4 regions of the Streptomyces sp. Y309 genome follow, and region 1 is predicted to be linked to each of the others. Evidence: riboswitches for the same ligand, from Rfam matches in the RefSeq annotation. Region 1 holds a riboswitch; each other region holds the start of a gene.
What was found. A riboswitch is a leader RNA that binds a small molecule or an ion and turns the genes downstream of it on or off. The one in region 1 is predicted to bind cobalamin.
Positions count from the first base shown of each region.

Region 2: linked by a shared signal. The riboswitch ahead of AC0KTA_RS12230 (ribonucleoside-diphosphate reductase subunit alpha) and the one ahead of AC0KTA_RS23790 (CbtB domain-containing protein) in region 1 are both predicted to bind cobalamin.
Region 3: linked by a shared signal. The riboswitch ahead of metE (5-methyltetrahydropteroyltriglutamate--homocysteine S-methyltransferase) and the one ahead of AC0KTA_RS23790 (CbtB domain-containing protein) in region 1 are both predicted to bind cobalamin.
Region 4: linked by a shared signal. The riboswitch ahead of AC0KTA_RS29865 (cobalamin biosynthesis protein) and the one ahead of AC0KTA_RS23790 (CbtB domain-containing protein) in region 1 are both predicted to bind cobalamin.

Region 1 is NZ_CM160048.1:5,806,252-5,813,996, reverse strand. Features, by position in the region: gene AC0KTA_RS23810 (glycosyltransferase family 2 protein) at 1-933, shown strand, start outside; gene glxA (radical copper oxidase GlxA) at 930-2,867, shown strand; gene AC0KTA_RS23800 (glycoside hydrolase family 6 protein) at 3,006-4,049, opposite strand; gene AC0KTA_RS23795 (ANTAR domain-containing protein) at 4,213-5,016, shown strand; cobalamin riboswitch at 5,412-5,560, shown strand; gene AC0KTA_RS23790 (CbtB domain-containing protein) at 5,595-5,822, shown strand; gene AC0KTA_RS23785 (CbtA family protein) at 5,945-6,730, shown strand; gene AC0KTA_RS23780 (class F sortase) at 6,703-7,329, opposite strand; gene AC0KTA_RS23775 (hypothetical protein) at 7,639-7,745, opposite strand, start outside.
Region 2 is NZ_CM160048.1:3,197,124-3,204,868, reverse strand. Features, by position in the region: gene AC0KTA_RS12235 (ribonucleotide-diphosphate reductase subunit beta) at 1-26, opposite strand, end outside; gene AC0KTA_RS12230 (ribonucleoside-diphosphate reductase subunit alpha) at 26-2,497, opposite strand; cobalamin riboswitch at 2,627-2,767, opposite strand; gene mctP (monocarboxylate uptake permease MctP) at 2,871-4,499, opposite strand; gene AC0KTA_RS12220 (DUF3311 domain-containing protein) at 4,496-4,795, opposite strand; gene AC0KTA_RS12215 (CstA-like transporter-associated (seleno)protein) at 4,928-5,125, opposite strand; gene AC0KTA_RS12210 (carbon starvation CstA family protein) at 5,125-7,293, opposite strand; gene AC0KTA_RS12205 (GntR family transcriptional regulator) at 7,451-7,745, opposite strand, start outside.
Region 3 is NZ_CM160048.1:8,780,104-8,787,848, forward strand. Features, by position in the region: gene AC0KTA_RS36990 (cytidine deaminase family protein) at 29-478, shown strand; gene AC0KTA_RS36995 (hypothetical protein) at 501-656, shown strand; gene metE (5-methyltetrahydropteroyltriglutamate--homocysteine S-methyltransferase) at 862-3,180, opposite strand; cobalamin riboswitch at 3,343-3,560, opposite strand; gene AC0KTA_RS37005 (class I SAM-dependent methyltransferase) at 3,654-4,283, opposite strand; partial or broken gene AC0KTA_RS37010 (IS5 family transposase) at 4,320-5,231, shown strand; gene AC0KTA_RS37015 (3-hydroxybutyryl-CoA dehydrogenase) at 5,322-6,191, opposite strand; gene aceB (malate synthase A) at 6,188-7,745, opposite strand, start outside.
Region 4 is NZ_CM160048.1:7,202,018-7,209,762, forward strand. Features, by position in the region: gene cobN (cobaltochelatase subunit CobN) at 1-2,555, opposite strand, end outside; gene AC0KTA_RS29860 (cobyric acid synthase) at 2,552-4,060, opposite strand; partial or broken gene AC0KTA_RS29865 (cobalamin biosynthesis protein) at 4,318-5,250, opposite strand; cobalamin riboswitch at 5,373-5,499, opposite strand; gene AC0KTA_RS29870 (hypothetical protein) at 5,699-5,935, opposite strand; gene AC0KTA_RS29875 (inorganic phosphate transporter) at 5,948-7,276, opposite strand; gene AC0KTA_RS29880 (class II aldolase/adducin family protein) at 7,555-7,745, shown strand, end outside.

The DNA of each region.
Region 1 (7,745 bases):
TTCACCCAGCAGCTCCGCTGGTCGCGCGGGACGTACGAGACCATCCTGAAGCAGTTCTGGAAGGCACCGTTCTCGCTGCCGCCGGGCCGCCTCTTCAACTACACGATGATGGTCATCTTCTACCCGATGTCCGCGATGAACTGGATCCTGGCGGCGCTGAGCTGCGCCCTGTTCCTGGGTCTCGGGGCGTCCGGCGTGAACATCGACCCGACGATCTGGCTGATGCTGTACGGCAACGCCTCGGCGCTGCAGATCGGCCTGTACATCTGGAACCGCCGCCACAACGTCTCGCCGCACGAGCCCGAGGGCTCCGGCGGCGTCGCGGGCATGGTGATGTCGGCGCTGTCCGCGCCGATCTACGCGCGCTCCCTGATGGACGCCGCGCTGCGCCGCAAGTCCAAGTTCGTCGTCACGCCCAAGGGCGACTCGGCGAGCCCGGACACGCTGTTCGGCACGTTCCGCATCCACTTGTTCTTCATCCTGGTCTTCGCCGGTTCCATAGCGGCGGCGTACGTGTACGACCACGCGCATCCCGCGATGATCATCTGGGCCACGTTCGCGCTGCTCATCACGGCCGCGCCCATCTTCGCCTGGCGGCACGGCATGCGGCAGGAGAAGAAGAAGGCCGCCGTGCCCGCGGGCGCCTCCGGCGGCGCGGGCCCGTCCGAGAACGTCCCGCAGCCGCGGCACGCCGCGCCGACCGCCTCCGCGCCCGCGCCGCAGCCGATGCCGCAACACGCCGCCCAGCAGCACGCCCAGGCGGGCGCCCAGCCGGGCGCGCAGCCGCATCCGCAGCAACAGCCGCCCCAGGAGTACCCGCCGCACTCCGCGCCGCAGCACGCGCGGCCGGCGCCGCACGCGCCGCAGCAGAAGCCCAGTTGGGCCTCGAATGACGAGACCATGCAGATCGCCCTCGGGAGCCACGAACAATGAAAGACCCGTCCAGCCGCCGCCGCGCCCGCCGCATCGCGATAGGCGCGGCGGTGGTCATAGCCCTGGCCGGAATGAACGGACCCTGGCTGTGGCGCGTGGGCTCCGAGAAGTACCACAACTACAAGATCAACCAGCCGGAGTACAAGGCCGACAACGGCCACTGGAAGGTGATCGACTTCCCGGAGGAGTACCGGCAGAACACGATCCACGCGTCGCTGCTGCACACCGGCAAGATCCTGATGGTGGCCGGATCGGGCAACAACCAGAAGAACTTCGACGACAAGAAGTTCGACACGCGGCTGTGGGACCCGGTCAACAACACCATCAAGAAGATCCCGACGCCGGTCGACCTGTTCTGCACGGGCCACACCCAGCTCGCCGACGGCAAGCTCCTGATCGCGGGCGGCACCAAGCGCTACGAGAAGCTCAAGGGTGACGTCACCAAGGCCGGCGGCCTGATGATCGTGCACAACGAGAACCCGGACAAGCCGATCACGCTGCCCGCGGGCACCAAGTTCACCGGCAAGAAGAACGGCAAGACGTTCGTGTCGAAGGACTCGGTGGTCGTCGAGCGCGCGAAGAAGGTCTTCGACAAGCAGACCGGCAAGTTCCTGCGCAACGACCCCGGCCTCGGCCGGATCTACGTCGAGGCGCAGCAGAGCGGCGCGAAGTACGAGACCGGCACGCAGGACAACTACCGCGTGCAGGGCCTCAGCGGCGCCGACACCCGCAACACGTACGGCATCGCGCAGAAACTCGCCCTGGACAAGAAGGACTTCCAGGGCATCAAGGACACCTTCGAGTTCGACCCGGTCGCCGAGAAGTACATCAAGGTCGACCCGATGAACGAGGCCCGCTGGTATCCCACGCTGACCACGCTCACCGACGGCAAGGTGCTGAGCCTCTCCGGCCTGGACGAGATCGGGCAGTTGGTGCCGGGCAAGAACGAGGTGTACGACCCCAAGACGAAGAAGTGGACGTACACCAAGGGCATCCGGCAGTTCCCGACCTACCCGGCGATCTTCCAGATGGCCGACGGGCGGCTCTTCTACTCCGGCTCGAACGCGGGCTACGGCCCCGACGACGTCGGCCGTGACCCGGGCATCTGGAACCTGAAGACCAACAAGTTCAAGAAGATCCCGGGCATGAGCGACCCGGATCTCCTGGAGACCTCCAACACCGTGGAGCTGCCGCCCGCGCAGGACCAGCGCTACATGGTGATCGGCGGCGGTGGCGTCGGCGAGTCCAAGGAATCCTCCACGAAGACCCGCATCGTGGACCTGAAGGACGCCGACCCGAGGTTCAAGGACGGCCCGGAGCTGGAGAAGGGCACCCGCTATCCGCAGGCGTCCGTCCTGCCCGACGACTCCGTCCTGGTCTCCGGCGGCTCCGAGGACTACCGCGGGCGCGGCGACTCCAACATCCACCAGGCGCGGCTCTACGACCCGCGGACGAAGACCTTCGACAAGGTCGCCGACCCGCACGTGGGCCGGAACTACCACTCGGGCTCGATCCTGCTGCCCGACGGCCGCGTGATGTTCTTCGGCTCGGACTCCCTGTACTCCGACAAGGCCAACACGAAGCCCGGTGTCTTCGAGCAGCGGGTGGAGATCTACACGCCGCCGTACCTGTACCACGGCTCCCAGCCGACGCTGGGCGAGGGCCCCAAGACGATCAAGCGGGGCGGCTCCGGTACGTTCCCGACGAGTCATGCCTCGTCGATCAAGAAGGCCCGGCTCATCCGGCCGAGCGCCACGACGCACGTGACGGACATCGATCAGACGTCCATCGCCCTCGACATGAAGAAGTCCGGCGACAAGGTGACGGTGACCGTCCCGAAGAACCGCAGCCTGGTCGAGTCCGGCTGGTACATGCTTTTCGTGACGGACGACCAGGGAACGCCCAGCAAGGCGCAGTGGGTGCATGTTCCCTGAGCCCCGTTAGGGGCGCGGGGAACTGCGCGATCAGCCCTAGAAAAGCCGCAGACGTGTCTGCTCAGTAACTCGGCAGACGCGTCTGCGGCTTTGTTGTGGCCGGTCGCGCAGTTCCCCGCGCCCCTTAGGTGGGCTTTCCTAGTCGCTGGACTTGGCGAGACCCAAGGCGTACTCAGGCCACCACTGCCCGGCCGGAGGGCCACCCTTGCAGGTGCCGTCGGACTCGCCGGGGCGCTTGACCCACACATAGGCGTCGACCAGATCGTCACCCGTCTTGGTGGTGGGCGCCTCGCCAAGGGCCCGCCCCGGCGGATTGCACCAGCGTTCCTTCTCGTCACCCCCGGTGTAGGGGCCGTTGCCGTTACGGCTGGTGTCGATGACGAACGGCTTGTTGCCGACCTTCGCCGACAACGTCTTGCCGTACGCCTTGCTGGCCTCGGTGGTCTGGAAGTTGGAGACGTTCACGGAAAAGCCGTCGGCCTGCTCGACGCCCGAGCGCTTCAGGGGGTCGTACAGCGAATCCGGCTTCGACCAGCCCGCGTTGCCCGCGTCCAGATAGACCTTCGTGTTCTTCAGGGACTTGAGCTTGGCGACGGCGCCCTTGAGGAGGTCGTACCGCTCCTCGTGGAACTCCGGGGGCGTGCACTGGTCGACCATGTGCAGCACCGCGTCCGGCTCCAGGATGACCGTGGCGGGGCGGTCGCCGATGCCCTTGGCCACGCCGTCGATCCACGCGCGGTACGCGTTGCCGTCGGCCGCGCCGCCCTTGGAGAACTGGCCGCAGTCGCGGTGCGGGATGTTGTAGAGCACCAGCAGGGCGTCCCGGTCGGCCTTCGCGGCCGCTTCCGTGTACCCGCGGGTCTGCTTCTCCGGGTCCTCGGGGAGGACCCACTCGGCCACCGGCTGCTCGGCGATCTTGCGGATCTGCTCGGCGTCGTCCTTCTTGCCGTCCTTCTCGTACGCGGAGACCTGCTTGGCGGCGTTCCCCTCGGGGTTCACCCAGAACGGGTCCTTGCCCTTGGGCTGTTGACTCACCCCGCTGCCGGAACTCTCGTCGTCCTTGCCGTCGCCGTCGGAGGACGAGCAACCGGACAGCAGCAGCGCCGCTCCCGCGAGCGCGACCGTCGCCGTCACCCCCCTGGCCGCGAAGCCTCGCCCGCGACCTGTGTTTCTGCGGTACATCCACTCCCCCTTGGGTGCACTGTCCGGTGCTCAATCCTGACATAACTACGTGCGGCCCACGAGGCCCGCCCATCTGGGCGACCCACCTGTAGAAGACCTGTTACAGCACGCCGAAGCGGGGTAGGCGTGGGGCCGTAGGGGGGCGGCCAAGAAGGGGAGTGCCATGCAAGACCGCACCTCTGCGCTCAGGCTGGCACAGGTCCTTGTGGAAGCCGTGGACACCGTCGCCGACGACTTCGACACCGATCGCCATCTGCGCCGCGTCTCCCAGCACTGCGCCGAGCTCCTCGACGCCCTTGCCGCCGGCGTGATGTACACCGACGGCGGCAGCAGCGTCCGCATCGCCGCGAGCGCCCGGGGCGGTGAGCTGGCCCGGGACCTCCTCGAAGCCCAGCACCTGGGCGGGCCCTGCGTGGACTCCTACACCGGCCGCCCCGTGCGCCCCGTCCGGCTGGCCTCGGCCGACGCGCGCACCCGCTGGCCGGCCTTCACCGAGCGGGCCCGCGCGCGGGGTGTGGGCGCCACGTTCGCGGTGCCGCTGCGGGCCCGGGAGCGGGTGCTCGGCGTGCTCAACGTCTTCGCGGCGGACTGGACGAACGCGGCACGGTCCGACGGCGGCCCGCAAGAGGGCGAAGCCGACAGCGCGTTGGCGCTCACGCAGGCGCTCGCCGACGCCGCCGCGGTCGGGCTGCACAACCACCGCGCGTACACCGGATATCGCAACCTCTCCCGGCAGCTGCAGGCCGCGCTGACCAGCCGGATCCGGATCGAGCAGGCCAAGGGGATACTGGCCGAGCGCTGGGGAACCGGACTTGACGTGGCCTTCGAGGCACTGCGGAGGTACGCGCGGCGGGAACGGCTCGTGATGGACGTGGCCGCCGGAATGGTGATCAAGGGGACGCTGGACGACGCGACGCTGCGCGGCAGCGGGCCGCAGCCGCCGCGGGGCGCCCGGGAAGGCACGTAGGGAACGCAACGAGAAGGCGACGAGAACGCAATGGTGCGCGAGCATGCGTAACCATGCGACCTGCGGCAATAACGCAGCGGATGCAAAAGGCGACTTGGCGTCAAAACCCCTCTAGGCCGCGGCCGCCTTCCGTTCTAGAGTCAGTTCTACGGCCCAAGCCCCCGGCCTGAGTTGACCATTCCGCCACATCCCAAGGCCTCCCGTGCCGGCGCCGGGTTTCTCCCGCAGCTCGAGCGCGCGCGGTCGAGGACCAGCCCGGTCGACGGCTCCGGGGGGAGCGGGTCGTTGGCCGGGCCAGGTTGTGCCCGCGACCGCCGTGCGCCGGAGTGCGCGCCGTGCACACGAGTACCCACGTCAGGGGCGCCCGGACTGGTTGACAGTGTCCATGACCAACTGGGACTCTCCGGGCGACAAGTCCATACATCGAGGCGACGGTTGTCAGGAACCCGGTGCGAGCCCGGGACGGTCCCGCCACTGTGACCGTACGCGCGAACCGCTCACGCGCGCACGGAAGTCAGGAACTGACCCGTCGTCCTCCTGCCATGGGGCGTGGAAACCCCAGAAGGAGGCCCACCGGCATGTCTGTCACGTCTGCGCACGGCGCACCACACAGCGACAGCACGGCGATACAGTCCGCGACGATCCAGACCCGCGACTGGCTGATCGCCGCGGCCGCGGCGATCGTGGCGCTGATCGCGCTGTACGCCGTCTTCATGGACAACGGCTCGCTGATCTCGGCGACCGGCGACTATCTGCACGAGTTCGCGCACGACGGCCGGCACCTCTTCGGTGCCCCCTGCCACTGATCGGGGCCGCACGCACCATGTCGAAGTCGTCCCCGCAGTCCCCGGATTCCCCGAAGACCACGAACTCCCCAACCGCTCCCAGAACTTCTTCCTCTCCTCCCTCGTCCCCTTCCCCCTCCCCCGTGCTCGCCCTGCTCGGCCGCGGTCTCGCGGCCGGGGGGCTCGGCGGGCTCGCCGCGGGCCTGTTCTCGCTGCTGCTCGCCGAGCCGCTGATGGACCGGGCGATCCGCGCGGAGGAGGCCCGTTCGCACGAGCACGAGCCCGCGGGCGGCGCCGTCCAGCACCACGAGGAGCTGTTCTCGCGCTCCACGCAGCACGCGGGCCTGGTCGTCGCGCTGGTCGTGGCGGGCCTCGCGATCGGCGTGCTGTTCGCCGTCGCGTACGCCCTCGTGCACCGGCGCGATCCGCGCGGCAACCCGTGGCCGCGGGCCCTCGCGTTCTGCGCGGCCGCGTTCTGTGCCGTCTCGCTGTTCCCCGCCCTGCGCTATCCGGCGGCCCCGCCCGGGGTCGGGGACGCGGGCACGGTGGGCGACCGGCAGCAGATGTGGTTCGGCGCGGTCGTCATCGGCGTACTCGGCATGTTCCTGGTGTGGCAGGTGTACGTACGTCTCGCACCGCGTCCCGTGCCGCTGCGGCAGGGGGCGGCGGCCGCGACGGCGGTGGCGGTCCTCGTCCTGCTGTGGGCGCTGCCCGACAACCCGGATCCGGTCCCGGTCAGCGCGACCCTGCTGTGGGACTTCCGGATGCTGTCGCTGGCGTCGCACGTGCTGCTGTGGGCGGTGTTCGCGGCGGTCTTCGGCGGCCTCGGGCTGCGCGCGGCCGTCCGCGCGCAGGCGCCGACTGCGGCGGGTGAGACAAGTGGGACCGGCGAGACGGCGGACTACGGTTCGGTCGCGCCGGTGAGATAGGCGGACACGACCACATTGGCCGAGTAGGTGCGGCTGGTGCGGTCGAAGGTGCCGCCGCAGGTGATCAGGCGGAGCTCGGCCCGGCCCTCCTCGCGGGGGCCGTAGGCCTTCCGCGCGCTGAAGTCGTCCCGGCCGAGCACCTGCACGTCGTCCACCGTGAACTCCGCGAGTGACCCGTCGTCCCTGGTCACACGCACCTTCTCGCCCGGGCGCAGGGCGCTGAGGTGGTAGAAGACGGCGGGTCTGCTCTCGGTGTCCACATGGCCGACGAACAGGGAGGTGCCCTTCGCGCCGGGGCGCACCCCGCCTCCGTACCAGCCGACGACGCCGGGCTGCGTGTACGGCGGCGGGTCGATGGCGCCCGCGGGGTCCAGGCCGCGCGCGACGACGGGGGCCCGCACGCCGAGGGCCGGTACGTCCACGCGCTGCGGGCGGGCCGCGGCCAGGGGCTCGCGCGCGGGCGGCAGATCGACGCCCGCGGGGCGGCCGACGGCGGCGACGTCGCCGGTCGTGGGGTCGGAGAGGCCGCCGCGTACGTCGGTGAGCTCGTTGCCCCACAGCCACAGGCCGACCAGCAGGACGGCCCAGGCGACACCCATGACGAGACGGCTGGTGCCGCCGGGGGCGGGCGGGGGCGGGACGCTGTCCGGGTCCGGGCCGGTCACGGTATCGCTCCTCGCGGGGGCGCGGGCTTCATGCCTTGCGGGAGCGTGGGTTTCGCACGTCGCGGGGCCGTGGGCCTCACTCCCGGCGCAGCCGCGGATCTCGCTCCTCGCGGGGCCGCGGGCTTCATGCCTTGCGGGGGCGTGGGTTTCGCACGTCGCGGGGCCGCGGGTTTCACTCCTGGCGCAGCCGCGGATCTCGCTCCTCGCGGGGCCCCGGGCCGCACTCCTCGCGGAGTCACGGCGTCACTCCGGGCGGCGTCGGCGGGCGCTGCGCAGCGCCACCGCCACGGCCGCGACGCCCGCGAGGACCAGGCCGACGACCGCGTGCCGGGTGCCCGGGCCGGTCTCCT
Region 2 (7,745 bases), 2.6 Mb from region 1:
ACGGTGTGGGCGGCGGACTGGGACATTACTGGCAGGCCTCGCAGGACTCGGGGTTTTCCAGGGAGCAGGCGATCGCGTCGGGGTCGGTCACCTGCTGGGGGACGGGGGCGGGCGTGGGGGCGGCGGCACCGGCACTCGAACCGCCCGCCGCGCGGGCGATGCGCGTCGCCGGGCGCGAGCGCAGGTAGTACGTGGTCTTCAGGCCGCGCTGCCAGGCGTAGGCGTACATCGAGGAGAGCTTGCCGATGGTCGGCGTCTCCAGGAACAGGTTCAGGGACTGCGCCTGGTCCAGGAACGGCGTACGGTCGGCGGCCATGTCGATGAGCCCGCGCTGCGGGATCTCCCAGGCCGTGCGGTACAGCTCGCGCACGTCCGCGGGGACCCAGGTGAAGCCCTGCACCGAGCCGTTGGCCTCGCGCAGCGCCTCACGGGTCTGCGCGTCCCACACGCCGAGCCGCTTCAGCTCGTCCACCAGGTACGAGTTGACCTGGAGGAACTCGCCGGACAGCGTCTCGCGCTTGAAGAGGTTGGAGACCTGCGGCTCGATGCACTCGTACACGCCCGCGATGGACGCGATGGTGGCCGTCGGCGCGATGGCGAGAAGCAGCGAGTTGCGCATGCCCGTCTTCGCGATCCGCGCCCGCAGCGCCGCCCACCGCTCGGGCGGGGCGAGCTCGACACCGTAGTGGTCGGGGTGCAGCACGCCGCGCGCGGTGCGGGTCTTCTCCCAGGCGGGGAGCGGGCCGTTGCGCTCGGCGAGGTCGGCGGACGCCTCGTACGCGGCGAGCATGACGCGCTCGGCGATGCGCGTGGACAGGGCGCGCGCCTCGGGCGCGTCGAAGGGCAGCTTGAGCTGGAAGAAGACGTCCTGGAGGCCCATCGCGCCCAGGCCCACGGGGCGCCACCTGCTGTTCGACCGCCCGGCCTGCTCGGTCGGGTAGAAGTTGATGTCCACGACGCGGTCGAGGAACGTGACGGCCGTGCGCACGGTGGCGTCGAGCCGCTCCCAGTCGATGTCGCCGCGCTCCGTGTCGACGAACGCGCCGAGGTTCACCGACCCCAGGTTGCACACGGCCGTCTCGCCGTCGTCCGTGACCTCCAGGATCTCCGTGCAGAGGTTGGAGGAGTGGACGGTGTGGCCGGGCTCGGCGGTCTGGTTGGCCGTGCGGTTGGCGGTGTCCTTGAAGGTCATCCAGCCGTTGCCGGTCTGCGCGAGGGTGCGCATCATGCGGCCGTACAGCTCACGGGCGGGGATGGTCTTCTGCGCGAGACCGGCCGCCTCCGCCTTCTTGTACGCGGCGTCGAACTCCTCGCCCCACAGGTCGACGAGCTCGGGCACGTCGGCGGGGGAGAACAGCGACCACGGCTTGTCGGCGGCCACGCGGCGCATGAACTCGTCCGGGATCCAGTGCGCCAGGTTCAGGTTGTGGGTGCGCCGGGCGTCCTCGCCGGTGTTGTCCCGCAGCTCCAGGAACTCCTCGATGTCGGAGTGCCAGGTCTCCAGGTAGACGGCGGCGGCGCCCTTGCGGCGGCCGCCCTGGTTCACGGCGGCGACGGAGGCGTCAAGCGTCTTCAGGAACGGCACGATGCCGTTGGAGTGCCCGTTGGTGCCGCGGATCAGCGAGCCGCGCGAGCGGATGCGGGAGTACGAGAGCCCGATGCCGCCGGCGTGCTTGGAGAGCCGGGCGACCTGGTGGTACCGGTCGTAGATGGAGTCCAGCTCGTCCAGCGGCGAGTCCAGGAGGTAGCACGAGGACATCTGCGGGTGCCGGGTACCGGAGTTGAAGAGCGTGGGCGAGGACGGCAGGTAGTCGAGGCGGCTCATCAGGCGGTAGAGCGCGGCGACCTCGTCGAGCGCCCGCTCGCCCGCTTCCGCTGAGTCAAACGCGGTGTCCTCGGCGAGACCGGCGGCCACGCGCAGCATGAAGTGCTGCGGCGTCTCGACGACCTTGCGGGTGATGGGGTGCCGCAGCAGATAGCGGCTGTGCAGCGTGCGCAGGCCGAAGTACTCGAAGCGGCGGTCGGCGCCGTCGGCGAGCGCGGCGTCCACGAGACCGTCGAGGCGGGCGGCGTGCTGCACCGTGAACTCGGCGGTGCGGTCGGCGATCAGGCCCTCGCGGTGGCCGACGGCGACCGACTCGGAGAACGACGTGACGCCTTGTGAGGCGGCTTCCTCACGAATGCCGATGGTCAGCAGCCGGGCGGCGAGCCGGGAGTAGGCGGGGTCCTCGGAGATGAGTCCGGCGGCCGCCTCCGTCGCGAGCTCCCGCAGTTCGGCCTCGTCCGCCTTCGCCGAGCGGCCGCGCAGCGCGGCGGCGGCGACGCGGCCGGGGTCGGCGTCAGGGAGGTCGGCGGTGAGGTCGGTCAGGGTGCGCAGCAGCGCGGTGCCTGGACCGTCGGTGGTCGGCGCGGCCTGCTCGGCCGCTGCCTGCTGGCCGGCCTGCGCCGGCTGCTGCTGGGCCTGCGCTGACGCGGGTTCGGCGGGCGCGATGGTCACGTGGTGCTCTCCCTCGCTCGGCTCTGGGCCTTCGGGGGAGCGGCGCGGCGCGGCTGCGCCCGCGCAGGGGCGATCCGCGTCCACCAACCCATTCCGCGAGGCCCGGACGTCTCGGCACCCGGACCGGACGATCCGGGTACGCCGTCGGCAGGTCGTCGGACTCACTGGCACAGCGTGTGGCGCGGGCGCCCAAATGCGTACCAGTACACCGTTGCGGGACAGTTCCGGACTTGCACCGGATTCCCCTGCGGCGACAGCGAGCACGAGCATACATCTTGTGTCCGACGATGCGAGCAGGCCCACATGTTGTGTCGGCCGCGGACACGACAACGGGCCGCCGATTCATCGGCGGCCCGTTGTCACCGTACAAGGCCTAGTGGCCGGAAGCTGCCCCGACCTTCGGTGGTTCGGCCGCCACGCCCTTGTCTCCGGCGTCGGCGGTGTAGTCCTCCGGGGACGTCTCGTCGATGCCGTCGGGGGCCTTGAGGGCCCTCAGGACGAAGGTGAGGACGACGGTCACGACGACGTTCAGGACGAAGGCCGTCAGGCCGATGTAGCCGATCTCACCGATGCCCGGGATCTCCTTGGACGAGCCGCCGAAGTGCTTCTGCGTCGGCGAGGCGACTCCGTACGCCGCGACCGTGCCGTAGACCATGCCGACCGCCCAGCCCGCGAGCAGCGCCCACCGGTGGAACCAGCGCGTGAACAGGCCGCCGACCAGCGCGGGCATGGTCTGCAGGATCCAGATGCCGCCGAGGAGCTGGAAGTTGATGGCGACCGTCTTGTCCATGGTGAGCACGAAGGCGAGCGCGCCCACCTTCACCAGCAGCGAGACCAGCTTGGAGACCTTGGTCTCCTGCTCGGGTGTCGCGTCCGGTTTGAGGAAGTCCTTGTAGATGTTGCGGGTGAAGAGATTCGCGGCCGCGATGGACATGATGGCCGCGGGCACGAGCGCGCCGATGCCGATCGCCGCGAACGCGACGCCCGTGAACCAGTCCGGGAACATGTCCTCGAAGAGCTGCGGAATCGCCAACTGCCCGTTCTCGACCTTGACTCCGGCCGCGATCGCCATGAACCCGAGCAGCGCGAGCAGGCCGAGCATCAGCGAGTACAGCGGCAGGATGGTGGTGTTGCGGCGGATCACGTCGCGGCTGCGCGAGGACAGCGTCGCGGTGATCGAGTGCGGGTACATGAACAGCGCGAGCGCGGAGCCGAGCGCGAGCGTCGCGTACGTCCAGGTCCCCGCGTCGCCGGGCACGAGCGCGCCGACGGGTTTGCCGGTGGCCTCGTTCGTCGCGGAGAACTTCTCGTTCGCCGCGTGGAAGATCTCGTCGAAGCCGCCGAGCTTGATCGGGATGTAGATGATGGCCACCGCGATCACGATGTAGATCAGGGTGTCCTTCACGAATGCGATCAGCGCGGGGGCCCGCAGTCCGGAGGAGTACGTGTACGCGGCGAGCACGCCGAAGGCGATGAGCAGCGGCAGGTCCTTGATGAACCAGTTGGTGTCCTCGCCGCCGCCGACGCCCATCACGTCAAGCACGGCCTGGATGCCGACCAGTTGGAGCGCGATGTACGGCATGGTCGCGAGGATGCCGGTGACGGCCACCGCGAGGGACAGGCCCTTGGAGCCGAAGCGGCCGCGGACGAAGTCCGAGGTGGTGACGTACCCGTGCTTGTGCGAGACGGACCACAGGCGGGGCAGGAAGGTGAAGATCAGCGGGTAGACGAGGATGGTGTACGGCACGGCGAAGAAGCCGGCCGCGCCCGCCGCGTAGATCGCCGCCGGGACGGCCACGAAGGTGTAAGCGGTGTAGAGGTCGCCGCCGAGCAGGAACCAGGTCACCCAGGTCCCGAACGACCGGCCGCCCAGGCCCCATTCGTCGAGGCTCTGGTCGTTCTCGGCCCGGCGCCAGCGGGACGCCAGGAAGCCCATGACGGTGACCGCGAGGAAGAAGAAGATGAAGACGGCGAGCGCGACGCCGTTGACGCCGTCGTTCACCGGGACGCACCTTCCTTGAGGGCCTTGGCGGCCTCTGCGGTCTTGCGGGCGCGCTGGTCACGCTGCCACAGCTTGTACGCGATCATCGTGAGCGCGGTCGATATCAGCACCCACAGCATCTGGTACCAGTAGAAGAACGGGATGCCGATGAAGGCCGGGTCGGCCTTGGCGTAGGAACTCACCCAGAGCATCGCCACGAAGGGCGCCACGAGGCAGAGGGCGATGACCACGCGGACCGGTGTGACCACCGGTTGACTCACTTCAGGCGCAACCGGCACTTCAGGCGCATCTGACATACCGCGGCTCCGTTCCCTCGCTTATCCCGTGCTTAACGTGCGGGAAATCTAAGCGACGGTCTCGCGGTACGGAACCCCTGTCCGTATAACGGACGGGTACCGGAACTGTGGTCGTGCCTGCTCAGCGGCGGCTCAGCAGCAGCGGAAGCCCTGCCGGGGGTCCGACTCCTGCCGGTCCGTCCGCATGTGCTCGAACGCGCGGCGGCTGAGCACGGCGGCCCCGGGGTGCTCCTTGCGCGCATGGGCCACGTACCGCTCGTACGCCGACTCGTCCGTCAACTCCCTTACGTACCAACGCATCCAGCGCCCCGCGCGCAGCAGCCTGCTCATCATGACGAGTCCCGAGGGGCGGCGGGAGCGGAGGGGGCGGCGGGAGCGGCCGACGCGGCGGCCAGCTCCGCCTTCTCCTCCTTGGTCGGGAACAGCCCGGCGGGCGCCACCGTCTGCGACTCCACGAACGGCGCCTCGCTCAGCTTCGACGACAGCGGATCGCGGATGTGGCGGAGGCAGATGCGGAGCGCGTCCACGACGACGATCACGATGAGGAGCGCGAGGGCGGCCGAAAGGACGCCGTCCACCGTGGAGTTGGTGACGACGGTGTGCATGTCGTCCATCGACTTGGCCGGCGCGAGGATCCTGCCGTCGTCGATGGCGTCCTGGTAGATCGAGCGCTGCTTGAAGAAGCCGACGCGCGGGTCGCTGGAGAACACCTTCTGCCAGCTCGCGGTGAGCGTGACCGTGGCGTCCCAGGCGAGCGGAATCCCGGTGATCCAGGCCCACTTGAGCCGCCCGGACTTCACGAGCAGCGTCGTGCAGACGGCGAGCGCGACGGCCGCGAGCAGCTGGTTGGCGATGCCGAAGATGGGGAAGAGCTGGTTGATGCCGCCGAGCGGCTCGTGCACGCCGACCCACAGGAAGTAGCCCCACAGGCCGGTCACGGCCGCGCTGGTCAGGACGAGCCCGGGCTTCCAGCTGATGTTCTTGAAGGGCTTGTAGACGTTGCCCAGCATGTCCTGGAGCATGAAGCGGCCCACGCGGGTGCCCGCGTCGAGCGCGGTGAGGATGAACAGCGCCTCGAACATGATCGCGAAGTGGTACCAGAAGGCGCGCAGCGAGCCGCCCGTGACCTTGGAGAAGATCTCCGAGACGCCGATCGCGAGGGTGGGCGCGCCGCCCGTGCGCGAGAGCAGCGAACTCTCCTCCACGTTCTTGGCGGCCTGCGCCAAGTCCTCGGGGGAGATGGTGTATCCGAAGCCCGCGACGGCCTTCGACGCCTCCTGGACGGTGTCGCCGACGACGCCCGCGGGCGCGTTCATCGCGAAGTAGAGCCCCGGGTCGATGATGGACGCCGCCACCAGGGCCATGATCGCCACGGCCGACTCCATCAGCATGGAGCCGTAGCCGATCATCCGGACCTGCGTCTCCTTCTGGATCATCTTCGGTGTCGTGCCGGAGGAGATCAGCGAGTGGAATCCGGAGAGCGCGCCGCACGCGATGGTGATGAACACGAAGGGGAAGAGCGAGCCCGCGAAGACCGGCCCGTCGCCGCGCGAGGCGAAGTCGGTGACCGGGTCCATCTTGAGCGTCGGCAGCGCGATGACGACGCCGAGTGCGAGCAGCGCGATGGTGCCGATCTTCATGAAGGTCGACAGATAGTCGCGCGGCGCGAGCAGCATCCACACCGGCAGGATCGAGGCGATGAAGCCGTACGCCACCAGCCAGATCACCAGCGTCGACGGCGCGAGCGTGAACGCCTCCGCCCACGACGACTCGGCCACCCAGCGGCCCGCGATCAGCGCGAGCAGCAGCAGCGCGACGCCGATGAGCGAGACCTCGCTGACCCGGCCCGGCCGCAGGATCCGCAGATAGAACCCCATGAACAGGGCGATCGGGATCGTCATCGCGATGGAGAAGGTGCCCCACGGCGACTCGGCGAGCGCGTTCACGATGACGAGCGCGAGCACGCCGAGCAGGATGATCATGATGGCGAAGGCGGCGAGCAGCGCCGCGGCCCCGCCGAAAGGACCGATCTCGTCCCGCGCCATCTGCCCGAGGGAGCGGCCGTCACGGCGGGTGGAGAAGAACAGGACCACCATGTCCTGCACGGCGCCCGCGAAGATCACGCCCGCGATGATCCAGATCGTGCCGGGCAGATATCCCATCTGGGCGGCGAGCACCGGTCCGACCAGCGGCCCGGCGCCCGCGATGGCCGCGAAGTGGTGGCCGAGCAGCACGCGCCGGTCGGTCGGGTGGTAGTCGATGCCGTTGTCGAGGCGTTCGGCGGGGGTGGCCCGGCGCTTGTCGACCTTCAGGACCTTGTACGCGATGAACTTCGCGTAGAAGCGGTAGGCGATGGCGTACGAGCCGAGGGCGGCGGCCACCATCCAGGCGGCGGACACCTCCTCGTCCCGGGAGAGCGCGAGTACGGTCCAGCCAGCGGCACCCACCAGAGCCACGACTGTCCAGAGAGCGATGCTCTTGGGGTTCGCTGTGCGCACGGGGCCGTCCTCCCGTTCACGTATCTGCGGTGACGGGAGGACCGTAGGCCAGGAAAGTGATCTGCGCCATGGGGCGGACGGGACTGCGTCTGTACGAGGGGTGGGCGGCTCTTCGCCGGGGCGTCCCGCGGTCGTTCCGCGGTCGTTCCGCGCCGGGTTACTCCTGGGGGCGCTTGAGCCGGGCCACGAACTTGTACCGGTCGCCCCGGTACACCGACCGCACCCACTCCACCGGCTGGCCCGAGCCGTCCAGCGAGTGCCGCGACAGCATCAGCATGGGCAGGCCGACGTCGGTGCCGAGCAGTCCGGCCTCGCGCGGGGTGGCGAGCGAGGTCTCGATGGTCTCCTCGGCCTCCGCGAGGTGCACGTCGTACACCTCCGCGAGCGCGGTGTAGAGCGAGGTGTACTTGACCAGGGAGCGGCGCAGCGCGGGGAAGCGCTTGGCGGACAGG
Region 3 (7,745 bases), 3.0 Mb from region 1:
CCGCGCCAGGTGTCCGTAGCCTGCGGGCATGAAGATCCCGTTCCGCGCACTCACCGCAGCCGACCAGGAGCTCATCGACCTCGCCCGCGCCGTCGTCGACGCGAACACCGACGGCGAGGACGGAATCCACACCATGGGCGCCGCGGTGCGAGCCGCCGACGGCAGCATGCACCGCGGCATCAACGTGTACCACTTCACCGGCGGGCCCTGCGCCGAACTCGTCGCGCTGGGCAACGCGCGCGCCTCCGGCGCCCGGCAGCTCACCACGATCGTCGCCGTGGGGAACATGGGGCGGGGCGTCGTCGGGCCCTGCGGCAGGGACCGGCAGGTGCTGTTCGACTACCACCCGGACATCCGCGTCATCCTGCCCACGGAACATGGCCTCGGCAGTGTCCCCATCAAGGACCTCATGCCGTTCGCCACCGCGTGGAGCCCCGAGGGCGGATCGATCGCGTACGAAGGTGACTCGACCCGTTGAGCTACGAAGGTGACTCGACCCCATGAGCCCTGAACGACGAGCCGGGGCGGGCCGGGGGGTGAGTGCGGTGGTCGTCGACAGCGCGGGCCACGTCGCCCGCGCGCCCCGGCCCGCCGTCCTGGCGGAAGCGCTCCGCCTGCCCTTCCGGGACGAGACGTTCGACGGCGGCAGCCGCTGAGTTTCGATGCCGAGAACGCGGCCGAGCAGCTCGGCCGCGTCTTCGACGTCGTCGACATCCAGCGATGGGGCCGACCCGTGGTCCACCTCCCCGACCGCGCCGCGCTCACGCTCTATCTCCGCGGCCAGGGGACTGTCCGAACAGGACGCACCCGTGGCCGCGAACCGGCTCGAGACGCCGTTGTCCGGCGAGGTGAAGCCCCCGGTCAGGACGCGGGCAGCTCCCCGCGCACCGTGCGGGCCGCGGTCACCAGGTTCTCCAGTGACGCGCGGGTCTCGGGCCAGCCGCGGGTCTTCAGGCCGCAGTCGGGGTTGACCCACAAGCGCTCGGCCGGGATGGCCTCGAGCCCCTTGCGCAGCAGGGCCGCGGCCTCGTCGGTGCTGGGCACGCGCGGGGAGTGGATGTCGTACACACCCGGACCGGCCTCGCGCGGATAGCCGTGCCCGGCCAGCTCGCGGGCGACCTGCATGTGGGAGCGGGCGGCCTCCAGGCTGATGACGTCGGCGTCGAGGTCGTCGATGGCCTGGACGATGTCGCCGAACTCGGCGTAGCACATGTGGGTGTGGATCTGGGTGCCGGGCCGTACGCCGCTGGTGGTGAGGCGGAAGGACTCGGTGGCCCAGTCGAGGTAGGCGGGCCGGTCGGCGGCGCGCAGCGGCAGCGTCTCGCGGAGCGCGGGCTCGTCGACCTGGATGATCGAAGTGCCCGCCGCCTCCAGGTCGTCGACTTCGTCGCGCAGGGCGAGGGCCACCTGGCGGGCGGTGTCGCCGAGCGGCTGGTCGTCGCGGACGAAGGACCAGGCGAGCATGGTGACGGGGCCGGTCAGCATGCCCTTGACCGGGCGGTCGGTGAGGGAATTGGCGTACGACGTCCAGCGCACCGTCATCGGCTCGGGACGGGAGATGTCGCCCGCCAGGACCGGCGGACGCACATAGCGGGTGCCGTAGGACTGGACCCAGCCGTGCTGGGTGGCGAGGTAGCCGGTGAGCTGCTCGGCGAAGTACTGCACCATGTCGTTGCGTTCGGGCTCGCCGTGCACCAGGACATCGATCCCGGTCTTCTCCTGGAAGGAGATGACCTCGCGGATCTCGTTCTCGATGCGCTGTTCGTACCCTGCGGTGTCGATGCGTCCCGCGCGCAAGTCGGCGCGGGCGGCGCGCAGTTCGGTGGTCTGCGGGAACGAGCCGATGGTGGTCGTGGGCAGCAGCGGCAGCGCGAGGTGGGCGCGCTGGACGGCGGCCCGCTCGGCGTACGGCTGTGAGCGGCGGCCGTCGGCGTCGGTGACGGCGGCGGCACGGGCCCGTACGGCCGGGTCGTGGGTGATCGCCGATCCGGCGCGGGACGCCAGATCGGCCCGGTTGGCGGCGAGTTCGGCGGTGATGGCGTCGGTGCCCTGCGCCAGGCCCTTGGCGAGGGTGACGATCTCGGTGGTCTTCTGCCGGGCGAAGGCCAGCCAGCGCAGGATCTGCGGGTCGATGTCCCGCTCGGCGGCGGCGTCGATCGGGACGTGCAGGAGGGAGCAGGAGGCGGCCACGTCGACGCGGTCGGCCAGGCCGAGGAGGGTGCCCAGGGTGGACAGGGACTTCTCGAGGTCGTTGATCCAGATGTTGCGGCCGTTGACCACGCCGGCGACGAGGCGCTTGCCGGGCAGTCCGCCCACCGCGGCCAGCGCGTCGAGGTTGGCGGCCGCGGCATCGGTGAAGTCGAGGGCCAGGCCGTCGACCGGGGCCTTCGCCAGGACGGGCAGGGCGTCGCCGAGCCGGTCGAAGTAGGAGGCGACGAGGAGCTTGGGCCGGTCGGTGAGGGCGCCGAGGTCGCGGTAGGCGCGCGCGGCGGCGTTGAGTTCGGCCGGGGTGCGGTCCTGGACCAGGGCGGGCTCGTCGAGCTGCACCCACGCGGCGCCGGCCGCGCGGAGATCGGCGAGGACCTCGGCGTACACGGGCAGGAGCCGGTCCAGGAGGGTCAGCGGCTCGAAGTCGGCGGCCACGCCGGGCGCGGGCTTGGCGAGCAGCAGATAGGTGACCGGGCCGACCAGGACCGGGCGGGCGGCGAGGCCGAGCGCGAGGGCCTCTTTGAGCTCGGCGACCTGCTTGGCGGAGTCGGCGGTGAAGACGGTGTCGGGGCCCAACTCCGGCACCAGGTAGTGGTAGTTGGTGTCGAACCACTTGGTCATCTCCAGCGGCGCGACGTCCTGGGTGCCGCGGGCCATCGCGAAGTAGCCGTCGAGGGCGTCGGCGTCGACGGCCGCGCGGTGCCGCCGGGGGACAGCGCCGACCATGACACTGGTGTCCAGGACGTGGTCGTAGTACGAGAAGTCACCGGTCGGCACCTCGTGGATGCCGGCGTCGGCCAGTTGCCGCCAGGTGGCGCGGCGCAGCTCCGCCGCGGTCTCCTTGAGGGCGGCCGCGGTGACGCGGCCCTTCCAGTAGCCCTCGATGGCCTTCTTCAGTTCACGGTTCGCGCCCTGGCGGGGGTAGCCGTACACGGTGGCCCGTGCTGCCGCGGCTGCGGACTTCGCTGTCACGGAAATCTCCTTCGCGAGATGACTCCTGAGAATCCCGGGGACGGGACACGGACGCGAAGGGATGACAGACCGGACCGGCCGCACCGGCGCCACTGGCGCGATGCTCCGTCCGATATGCACGCCGACCCGCCCACGAGGTCACCGGGATATCCGCACGCGATGGTCACGTGCGGGCAACGGGCAGGTCTTCGGACTCGCGGGCACATCTGCCGGGGCAGATTCCTACTGGCCGTCGCTTCCCGGATCCGCGGTCGGATCCAGTGCGTATGACGGCGGTCGTTCCCACTCACCGCTGCGGGGCAGTCCCGGATTCCCACCGGGTTCCCTCTTGCGACGCGCCTGCCTGGCGGGCAGGGCGAACCAGCTGCACTGATCAGCCTAGGGGGTGTCTGATAATTCCGGTCTGATCAGCGAGATTCGGCTGAGCTGGCAATCCGGAGGTGCGCCGATCGGCTGGGGGGACTGGGCAGTGGCTACGAACGGCGGGCCAGTAGATGGGCGTCGAGGAAGCCCCGATCAGAGGATGGATCGTGGAGCAGCCGGGCGAAGGGATCGAGCCCAGCATCGCCCAGCAGTTCGGCGAGGCGATCCACCGGCCAGCTGTAGGCGGGCGCCACCTTGTGGTCGAACCGGACCGGTTCTTGTCCGTCGGTCCCGAAGAAGGAGACCAGGAGCAGACCGTCCGGTGCCAGGACGCGTACCTGTTCGGCGAGCAGCTCCGGTAGTTCCCCCGGAGGGGTGTGAATCATTGAGTAGTGGGCCAGTACGCCGCCGAGCGCGGCGTCCTCGATCGGCAGGGATTCCATCCGCGCCTCTTGGAAGCGCAGCGCCGGATGGGCCTGCCGGGCGTGGTTGACCATGCCGGGGGCAAGGTCTAGTCCGAAGGCGTCCAGGCCGAGTTCGTGCAGCATGGCTGTCAGATGTCCGGGCCCGCACCCGACGTCCGCTGTCCGCAGGTTGCCCGTCGCGCGCACCAGTTCGGCGAAGGTGCCGATCATCGCCCGGGAGAAAGGCTGTGTTTCCAGCCGGTTTGCGAACAGCGATGCGTACAGCTCGACGACACCGTCGTAGGCCGTCCTGGTCTCGTCCTGATGATTCGCCACGGGCAGGACTCTATAGCCGGTCTGATAATTGATCTTGTGGCAGGTCGAGGTGAGTTGACGGATGCGGCATGGAGGCGGATAGAGCCCCTTTTGCCTCAGGTGGACGGACGGGGCCGTCCGTGGCGTGATCACCGGCAGGTGGTCAACGGGGTGCTGTGGCGGCTGCGGACCGGGGCTCCGTGGCGGGATCTTCCCGACCGGTTCGGGCCGTGGCAGACCGTCTACGAGCGGTTCGCCCGCTGGGAGGCGGACGGCACCTGGGCACGGTTGCTGGAGCACGTTCAGGTCCGCGATGACGCGGTGGGCCGGGTGGAATGGACCGTCTCCGTCGACTCCACCATCAACCGAGCCCACCAGCACGCAGTCGGCGCCCGCAAAAAGGGGATGTGAACGGGGACGAACTGGAAGATCCGGGCCGCTCGCAGGCGCGCCAGGCCCTCGGCCGCTCCCGAGGCGGACTGACCACCAAAGTCCATCTCGCCGTCGATGGCCGGGGCCTGCCCCTGTCGATTGTGCTCACGCCCGGCAACGTCAACGACGCGACGGCGTTCGGCCAGGTCCTCGACGGCATCCGCACCCCGCGCCTCGGCACGGGCCGCCCGCGCACGACACCGGACCGTGTGCTGGGTGACAAGGCGTATTCCAGCAGGGCCATCCGCCATCTGCTGAGGCGCCGGGGCATCGCTGCCACGATCCCCGAGCGCCGCGACCAGGCGGCGAACCGCCACCGACGCGGAGCCCTCGGCGGCCGGCCGCCGGCCTTCGACAAGGTCACCTACCGCGACCGCAACGTCGTCGAACGATGCTTCGCCCGCCTCAAGCAGTTCCGCGCGATCGCGACCCGGTTCGACAAGCTCGGCGACCGCTACCGTGCCGGAGTTGTCCTGGCTTCCTTGATCCTCTGGCTCCGCGAGTCCACGGGGTAATCATTTGTCAGACAGGCCCTAGGGGGCGGGTGCCGTCTTGGGCAGTGCTGCCCGGATGCCGGAACGTGAGATGTGCGACACGGAGTTCGGCCCGGCGGCGGCCCCGGGCCCCTCAGCCCCGGTCGTAGGTGTGGAACCCGCGGCCGCTCTTCCGGCCGAGCAGCCCCGCCTCCACCATGCGCTGGAGCAGCGGCGGCGGGGCGTACAGAGGTTCCTTGAACTCTTCGTAGAGCGACTCGGCGATGGACGCGACCGTGTCCAGGCCGATCAGGTCGGCCAGCTTGAGCGGCCCCATCGGATGGGCGCAGCCCAGCTCCATCCCGGCGTCCACGTCGGCCGCGGTGGCGAATCCGGACTCGGCCATGCGGATCGCCGAGAGAAGGTACGGGACCAGCAGGGCGTTGACGACGAACCCGGCCCGGTCCTGGGAACGCACGACGGTCTTGCCCAGGGCCTGCGTGGCGAAGTCCTGTACGCGGGCGACCGTTTCGGGGGCCGTGTGCAGCGAGGAGACGACCTCGACCAGGGGCAGGACGGGCACGGGGTTGAAGAAATGCAGCCCGAGGACGCGGTCGGCGCGCCGGGTCGCCATGCCCAGGCGCATGACCGGGATCGAGGAGGTGTTGGTGGCGAGGATCGCCTCTGGGTCCTCGACGATCTTGTCGAGGGCAGCGAACACCTCGGTCTTCGCCGTGGTGTTCTCGACCACCGCTTCGATGACGAGTTGGCGGTCGGCCAGGTCGTCGAGGCTGCCGGTGAACACCGTTCGGGCCAGGGCGTCCTCGGCGGAGACGCGGTCCAGTTTGCCGCGCTGGACGGCGCGTTCGAGCGAGACGGCGACGCGTTCGCGGGCGTCCCGGGCGGCGACGGCGTCCGCCTCGCAGACCACGGTGTCGAGCGCGGCGCGGGCGCACACCTCGGCGATTCCGGCGCCCATCTGGCCGCCGCCGACGATGCCGACGCGGCGGATGGCTGTGGTCATTTCTGTCCCTCCGGATGGTCCACGAGGTGGCGGGTGTAGGCGTCCGTGGTGAAGAAGGCGGGCAATTCCCGTGCGAGAGCGGTGCGTTCGAAGAGCGCGCGGACCTCGTCGACGGGAGCCCAGGGGTACTCCGCGCCGAGGGAGGCGAGTTCGGCCTCCAGCAGGTCCACGACCGTGGCGCGTTCGACGACCCGGTGCCGCAGCCACTGCCAGATCTGCACGCGGGCCATCTCGGCGGTGGCGGCGTCCTCCATCAGCCCGTCCAGGGCGACGGCTCCCCGCCCGCGCAGCCATGCCGCGAAGTACCGCACGGCGGCCGCGATGTCGGTGCGGATGCCCTCGGGCGTGGGCGGCCCGCTGACCCGGCGTACGTTGAGCAGCTGCGCCGCCGTCACCTCGACGTCGCCGCGGGTGCGCTCGATCCGGTGCGGGCGGGTGCCGAGCACCCCGTCGAAGACCTCGCGGCAGACCGGGACCAGCGCGGGATGGGCGACCCAGGAGCCGTCGAAGCCGTCCTCGGCCTCGCGTTCCTTGTCGAGCCGCACCTTGGCGAGGGCGGCCTGCCGGGCCTCGGCGTCCTTGGCGGGCACCTGGGCGGCCATGCCGCCGATGGCGTGGGCACCGCGCCGGTGGCAAGTGCGCACGAGGAGTTCGGTGTAGGCGCGCATGAAGGGGGCCGTCATGGTGACCTTCGCCCGGTCGGGGAGCAGGAAGTCGGTGCGGTGCCCGAAGGTCTTGATGAGGCTGAACAGGTAGTCCCAACGCCCGGCGTTGAGGCCGGAGCTGTGCTCCCGCAGCTCGTAGAGGATCTCCTCCATCGCGAAGGCCGCCGTGATGGTCTCGATCAGGACGGTGGCCCGGATCGTGCCGCGCGGGATGCCGAGGAGATCCTGGGCGAGGACGAACACGTCGTTCCACAGCCGTGCCTCGCCGCGGCTCTCCAGCTTCGGCAGGTAGAAGTACGGGCCGTACCCGGCGTCGATCTGCCGCTGGGCGCAGTGGAAGAAGTAGAGCCCGAAGTCCAGCAGCGAGGCGGGTGCGGGGCGGCCGTCGAACTCCAGGTGTGCTTCGGTCAGATGCCAGCCGCGCGGGCGCACGACGACGGTCGCGAGCCGCTCGCCGAGCCGGTACCGCTTGCCCTCGGCCGTGCTGAAGTCGATGCGGCGCTCGACGGCGTCGAGCAGATTGAGCTGGCCGCCGACGATGTTGTTCCAGGTGGGGGAGGTCGCGTCCGCGAAGTCCGCCATCCACACCTGGGCACCCGAGTTGAGGGCGTTGACCGTCGCCCGGCGGTCCGGCGGCCCGGTGATCTCCACCCGGCGGTCGGTGAGACCGGGCGCAGGGGGTGCCACCCGCCAGGAGTCGTCGGCGCGGACGCGAGCAGAGGTGAGGGAGAAGTCGAGCGGCGATCCGGAAGCCAGCCGGTCCTTCACCCGCACGCGTTCCTTCAGTATTTCGAGCCGGCGGTCGGCGAAGGCACCGACAAGACGGCCGACGAACTCCAGGGCTTCGGGGGTGAGGACTTCGTCGTGCCGGTCACCGGGTGCGCCGAGC
Region 4 (7,745 bases), 1.4 Mb from region 1:
CGCGCGATCAGCGAGTCCGCGAGGGACTGGCCGACCTCCCAACTCAGCCTGGACGGGATGGCCTTGGGGTCGACGGAGTAGAAGTTGCGGCCGGTCGGCAGCACGTTCACGAGCCCGCGTGTGGGCGAACCCGACGGGCCTGCGGGCACGTAGCCGCCGTTCAGGGCCCGCAGGATGTGCCCGATCTCGTCGGTGGTGCGGGCGAGCCGGGGCACGACCTCCTCGCAGGCGAAGCCCAGGACGGCGACGGCGGGCGGCAGTTCGACGCCGACGACGTCACGGACGAGGCCGCGCACGGCGGCGAGGTCCCAGCCGCGCTCCTCCATGCCCTCGGCAAGCCGACGGCAGAGCTGCTCAAGCAGATCGATGGCGTCCGCGCCGGTCCGCGCGGGTCCGTCGACCAGGGCGGTCAGACCATCGGCGACCTTCACCGCGGCGCCCGGCTCGCCGAGCAACTCCTTCTCGTTCAGGCCGAAGTGCTCCGCGAGGCATGCACGGAGGCCCGGCAGCGCGTTGGCGGTGCCGCCCCACACCTGGGAGGCGCGCAGCACCGCGAGGACGAGGTTGACGCGCGCCTCGCCGACCGGCCCGCCGCCGAGGATGTGCAGGCCGTCGCGGATCTGCACGTCCTTGATCTCGCACAGATAGCCGTCGATGTGCATCACGAACTCGTCGAACGCGTCGTCGTCCGGCTGGTCGTCGACGTGCAGGTCGTGGTGCAGCTCGGCGGCCTTCACCAGCGTCCAGATCTGGGCGCGCACAGCGGGCGCCTTCGCCGGGTCGAGGTCGCTGACGAGCGCGTACTCGTCGAGGAGCTGCTCCAGCTTCGCCAGGTCGCCGTACGTGTCCGCGCGGGCCATCGGCGGCACCAGGTGGTCCACGACCGTGGCGTGCCCGCGCCGCTTGGCCTGGGTGCCCTCGCCGGGGTCGTTGACGATGAAGGGGTACACGAGCGGCAGGTCGCCGAGCACGGCGTCCGGCGCGCAGCCGCCACTCAGCCCGAGTCCCTTGCCGGGCAGCCATTCCATGGTGCCGTGCTTGCCCATGTGCACGATGGCGTCGGCGCCGAAAGTGTTGTCGAGCCAGCGGTACGCGGCCATGTAGTGGTGGGACGGCGGCATGTCCGGGTCGTGGTAGATGGCGATGGGGTTCTCGCCGAAGCCGCGTGGCGGCTGGATCATCACGACGACGTTCCCGAACTGGAGCGAGGCGAGCACGATGTCGCCGCCGTCGACGTACAGGCTGCCCGGCGGCTCGCCCCAGGCCTCCAGCATGCCGTCGCGCAGCTCGGGGTCGAGGGCGCTGAACCACGCCCGGTAGTCGGCCAGCGGCACGCGCGCGGGCGCGGCGGCGAGCTGTTCCTCGGTGAGCCATTCGACGTCGTGGCCACCGGCGTTGATGAGGGTGTGGATCAGCTCGTCGCCGTTGTCGGGGTGGCCGTCGACGGCATACCCCGCGTCGCGCAGGGCGTCGAGGACGCGGACCGCCGAGGCGGGGGTGTCGAGGCCGACGGCGTTGCCGACGCGGCTGTGCTTGGTCGGGTAGGCGGTGAAGACGATGCCGAGTCTTTTCTCCGCGTTCGGCTTGTGCCTCAACAGGCCGTGGCGTACGGCGATTCCGGCGACGCGTGCCGCCCGCTCGGGGTCGGCGACGTACACCGGTACGTCGTCGGGGCCCTGCTCCTTGAAACTGAACGGGACGGTGACGATGCGGCCGTCGAACTCGGGGATGGCCACCTGCATGGCGGCGTCCATGGGGGAGAGGGCGGCGTCGGACGCCTCCCAGGCGGCGCGGGACGAGGTGAGGCAGAGGCCCTGCAGGACGGGGATGTCGAGGTCGGCGAGCGCGCCGATGTCCCAGGCCTCCTCGTCGCCGCCCGCGCTGGCGTCGGAGGCGTGCGTGCCGCCCGCGGCGAGGACGGTGGCGACCAGCGCGTCGGCGCGCCCGAGGATCTCGTACAGGCCCGCGTCGGCGCCGCGCAGCGAACCGCAGTACACGGCAAGGGCGTTGGCGCCCTTGGCCTCGATGGCGTCGCACAGGGTGTCCACGAAGGCGGTGTTCCCGGAGAGCTGGTGCGCGCGGTAGAAGAGCACGCCGACGGTCGGCCGCCCCTCGATGTGCGCACGCTCGCCGTGCACCCCGTACTCGGGCATCTTCCGCGGCTCGGCGAAGCCGTGGCCGGTGAGCAGCACGGTGTCGGAGAGGAACCGCTCCAGCTCCACGAGGTTGTCGGGTCCGCCCTCGACGAGATAGCGCAGCGCCTCGGCCACCACGCCCGCCGGGACGGACGACTCGGCCATCAGCTCGGCGTCCGGCACGGCCTCGCCGCCGAGCAGCACGGTCGGGATCCCGGCCGCCTTCAGCGCGGCGAGCCCGTCCTCCCAGGCGCGCTTGCCGCCGAGGAGGCGTACGACGGCGATGTCCGCGCCGTCGAGGAGCGCGGGCAGTTCCTCGCGCACGTCGACGCGGGACGGGTTGCCGATGCGGTACGCCGCTCCGCAGGCGCGGGCCGCGAGCAGGTCCGTGTCGGCGGTGGACAGAAGCAGGACGGTCATGAGGGTGCCCCCGGTGCGATGAAGGGGAGACCGGACGGAGCGCCGGTCTCGATCAGGCGCAGCAGCGCGTCGGTGTCCGCGTGTTCTTCGATGAGGTCGCCGAGGAGGTCGAGCTGTTCCTCGCGCAGCGCCCCGAAGCTGGTGTCGGGCGCGGGCACGAAGCGGCGGCCCGCGGCGCGCGCGACCTCGGCGAGGAAGCGCCGCCGGAAGGCGTCGCTCTCCAGTGAGCCGTGCCAGTGGGTGCCCCACACGGCCCCGACCCGGCAGCCGTCCAAGAAGGTTTCCCCGCCCAGGACTTCGGCGACGCCGTGATGGATCTCGTACCCCTCGACGTGCTCACCGAGAGCCGACCCGACGGGCCGCGCCAGGGTCTTGTCTTGGTGGAACCGCACGCGTACGGGCAGCAGCCCGAGCCCGTCCACGGTCCCGGCCCGCGACTCGACGTCGTCCTCGATCCGCTCCCCGAGCACCTGGAAACCGCCACAGATCCCGAGGACGGGCCGCCCGTCCGCGGCGCGCCGCGCGAGGGCGTCGGCGAGCCCGCGCTCGCGCAGCCACTCGAGGGCGCGCACGGTCCCGCGCGTGCCCGGTACGACGACGAGGTCCGCGTCGACGAGTTCCTCGGCGCGGTCCACGAAGCGCACCACGACGCCGGGTTCGGCGGCCAGCGCGTCCACGTCGGTGAAGTTGGACATCAGCGGCACCGCGCACACGGCGACGCGCAGCACGTCCTCGCCGACGGGCGCCGCCACGACGGACTCCCGCACCGTCCCGCGCAGCGAGACCCGAAGCCCGTCCTCCTCGTCGATGCCGAGCCCGTGCCGGAACGGCAGCACGCCGAAGGTGCGCCGCCCGGTGAGGTCACGCAGCATGTCGAGCCCGGGTTCGAGCAGCGACACGTCACCGCGGAACTTGTTGACGAGGAAGCCCGCGACGAGCTCCTGGTCGGCGGGGCCGAGCAGCGCGACGGTCCCGAAGAAGGAAGCGAAGACACCCCCACGATCAATGTCACCGACGACCACGACGGGGAAGCGGGCAGCCCGGGCGATCCCCATGTTCACGATGTCGGTACGCCGGAGGTTGATCTCGGCGGGACTCCCCGCCCCTTCACAGATCACGGCGTCATACGTGCCCCGAAGCTGTTCCAGGCATCCCACGACGGTGTCGAGCAGCGCCTGTTGCCGACCCCCGTGATACCCCCGGGCACTCATCTCGCCCACGGGCTTCCCCATGAGCACCACTTGACTCGACCGGTCGCTGCCCGGCTTGAGCAGCACGGGATTCATCAGCGCGGTGGGCTCGACCCGGGCGGCCTGCGCCTGCATGGCCTGCGCCCGCCCGATCTCGGCACCTTCCCGCGTGACGAACGAGTTCAGCGACATGTTCTGCGCCTTGAACGGCGCGACGGAGACTCCCTTACGGGAGAGCCACCGACAGATCCCGGCGGTGACCACACTCTTCCCGGCATCAGAGGTGGTCCCGGCAACGAGCAGCCCGCCACTCATGAGCGCCCCCCGAGCCGCGGCTGCTGCTGCCTGCACCGCTGTGGGCGGTGTGCCAACTCGTGCCGATCCGGCCGGTGCCGCTGTGGGCGGGGCGCCGAGTTCGACTCCGGGCGCTGTGGGCGGCAGCCAGTCGACTCGTGCCGCTGCTGCTGTGGGCAATCGTCCCGCAGGGCGAGTGGGGCATCCCCTGCTCGAGCGAAGCCGAGAGCTTGGGGAAGGGTGGGCACAGCCCACCGCGCCGGGTGCCCCTTGGTCACACGTCCACCCCGTGCCAGGTCGACGGCCACCGCAACTCCCAGGGCAAGCCACCCAACCCTGCGGGACAACTTCACGGCCCGCTCAATGTCCCCCACGCCGACGGCACGTCCCTCGCCGTTGAGGACGGGGCGATGCTCAACGCGCCCTGCGTAGGCCAAGGTGCCCCCCAGCCGCACCCCCAACGCCCCCGCGAAGGAGGCCTCGACAACGCCCGCGTTGGGACTCGGATGCTTGGCGGCATCGTCCCGCCAGGCCCGCACCGCCCCACGAGGGCACCCCCCGGCGACCACGGCGAGGGCGGCGGTGAGCCGGGCCCCGGGCCACCCCAACAGATCGTCGAGCCGGGCGGCAGCCCACCCGTACCGCCGGTACTTGGCGGACTTGTGCCCCACCATCGCGTCCAGCGTGTTGACCGCCCGGAACCCGACGAGCCCCGGCACACCCCCGACGGCACCCCACACCAGCGCCCCCACGACGGCGTCGGACGTGTTCTCGGCGACGGACTCCACCACGGCCCGGGCGATCCCGTCGGCGTCCAGCGCCTCGGGATCACGCCCGCACAGGTGCGGCAGCCGCTCCCGCGCGACGTCGACGTCCCCGGCGGCGAGCGCGCCCCCGATGGCACGGGCCTCACGGCCGAGGGAGGTGCCCCCGACGACGGCCCAGGTCGCGGCGGCGGTCAGTCCGACGGACGCGGCACGGGACCGGCGTACGGCAAGAGAGGCGAGCGCACCGGCACCGACGGCGCCCCCGGCGCACACCAGTGTGTGCAGCGCGCCCCACCCCCGGTGGTCGCGCCACAGCACTCGCTCGACGGCCCCCGCCGCCCGCCCGAACGCGGCGACCGGATGCCCGTGGCGAGGATCGCCGAGCAGCAGGTCACCGAGGAGGCCGGCGGCGGCGCCGTACGCGAAGTCGCGATCGGCACGCATGGGGTCAGCCCGCCGTCACGCCGAGCGGAGTGAGCGGGGGAAATGGCACCCGCGACAGGGCAGGGACCGGCAACGGGCGGCCGCGCATGGCGATATGTCCTCACTCAGGGTGTCCGCGCCCTGGTTCGACGAGACCGGCGGCGAGAGTTCCTGGCTCCCGGGGACCGTGTTCGGATCACCCGGTGACAGTGGCGGGACCGCGCCGGATTCGCACCGGCTTCCTCTCCTGCCGCCGTAATTGGCTCCGGCAGTCCACCATGGCCCGCGACGCCCGTCAACTCGCTGTTGACCTGCGACGGGAGAGTGTGTGGAGGTACACATGGTGGCCGGTTGGACGGTCGGCCGACAGGGATGCCGAACGCCCTGTGGGCGGCGAACGTTGAGAGAACGTTCGCCGCCCACAGGGCGTTTGACGTGGTGCCGCCGCGTCGGGCGACTTGCCGCCGCGTCAGGCGACGATCAGCGAGATCCCGTACGCCACTGCCCCCGCGCACAGCGCGAAGCACGCGTACGCGCCCACGCGCGCGGGGAGCGCGGCCGTGGCGCCGCCGGCCGCTCGCGCCTCCTTGGCCTGCTCCTGCTTGGAGAGGCCGACGATGCCGAGAGTGAACAGGCCCACGAGGGCGACGGTCACCCCGAGGCTGACTCCGAAGACGGAGCCCAGAGCTGCCCAGTCGATCTTCATGCTGCTTCTTCCTTAGACCGTGGCGGGCCGGGCGGAGTCCGCCACAGCCGTGGCGGGCGCGGCGGACGCGGGCGAGAGGGTCGTCGTCCGGACAGCGGCATCGGCGTCGCCGCCGGCGGTGGTGTCCTCGGCGGCGGCCGGGGCCACCGGACCCGCCGGGGGTGGGGTGACGGCGGCGATGGCGGTGGTCACGACGCCCGCGGGCTCGGCGTCGGCACCGGCGGCACCGGGGGTGCCGATGTTGTCGGCCGTGACGTTCGTGTGGTCGACCGGCTGGCGGCGCGACAGCGACCAGATGACGGCGGAGCCGCCGATCAGGAGCGCGGCCGTGGTGGCGATGCCCCAGGTGCCCTGCTTGGTGAGGAGCTCGGCGCCCGCGCCGACCAGGCCGGCGGCCGGCAGCGTCAGGCCCCACGCCACGAACATCCGCGTCGCCGTGGACCAGCGGACCACGCCGCCCTTGCGGCCGAGGCCCGCGCCCATCACGGCGCCGGAGCAGACCTGGGTGGTGGAGAGCGAGAAGCCGATGTGCGAGGAGGCGAGGATGGCGGTCGCGGCGGACGTCTGCGCGGCGAAGCCCTGCGGCGGGGCCAGTTCGGTGAGGCCCTTGCCCATGGTGCGGATGATCCGCCAGCCGCCGAGGTACGTACCGAGCGCGATGGCGACACCGGCCGAGACGATGACCCACATCGGGGGGTTCGCGCCGGGGTTGAGCACGCCGCCGGTGATGAGGGCCAGCGTGATGATGCCCATGGTCTTCTGCGCGTCGTTCGTGCCGTGGGCGAGCGAGACGAGTCCGGCGGAGGCGATCTGGCCCGCGCGATAGCCCTTCGAGGTGGCCTTCTCGTCGGCGCGGCCACTGATCTTGTACGTCAGCCGGGTCGCGAGCGTCGCGGCGATACCGGCGACGAGCGGGGCGGCCACAGCGGGGAGCAGCACCTTGGTGACGACGGTGCCGCCGTTGACCGACGACCAGCCCATGGACATCACGGCGGCGCCGATGAGGCCGCCGAACAGGGCGTGCGAGGAGCTGGACGGCAGGCCGAGCAGCCAGGTCAGCAGATTCCAGAGGATCGCGCCCACCAGGGCCGCGAATATCACTTCGGTCTTCAGACCGTCTTCGTTGATGATGCCGCCGGAGATCGTCTTGGCGACTTCGACGGAGAGGAACGCTCCGACGAGGTTCAGCACGGCGGACATGGCCACCGCCGTCTTGGGCTTGAGAGCGCCGGTCGAGATGGTCGTCGCCATCGCGTTGGCAGTGTCGTGGAAACCGTTCGTGAAATCGAACACGAGAGCGGTAACGATCACGATCCCGAGGAGAAGCGTGATGTGTTCCATTTACCCAGGCTTCTGTTGGACGTCAGTGGCTCGTGGAACGTAGGCAACCTGAGTGAACGGAAAGTGAACTGGGTTGGGCTGCGCGGTGACTCGAAGTGGGTTGCCGCCAATCCACATCCTTCCGGCATACACCGGCCGGCGCGACGGGGTCTTGGCGGGAGCCCGTAGTGGGCCCGGAATTAGGCCGTCCGGGTCCCCTCCGGCCGGCCCCGGACGAACTGCTTGAGCTGGTCGTTCGACCCGTGGAAGAGATCCTGATCACCTGGCAGGATCTCCGCATGACTGAGCAGCGGCACGACACCACGGCGGGCCCGGGGCGCGAGGCGGTCGCGCGGGCCTGGGACGAGCTGGTCGCGACCGCCCGCAGGACCGTGGCGGACGGCCTGGTCGTCGGCACCTCGGGAAACGTGTCCGTGCGCGTCGGCGACACCGTCCTCGTCACCCCGAGCGGCATCGCCTACGACAAGCT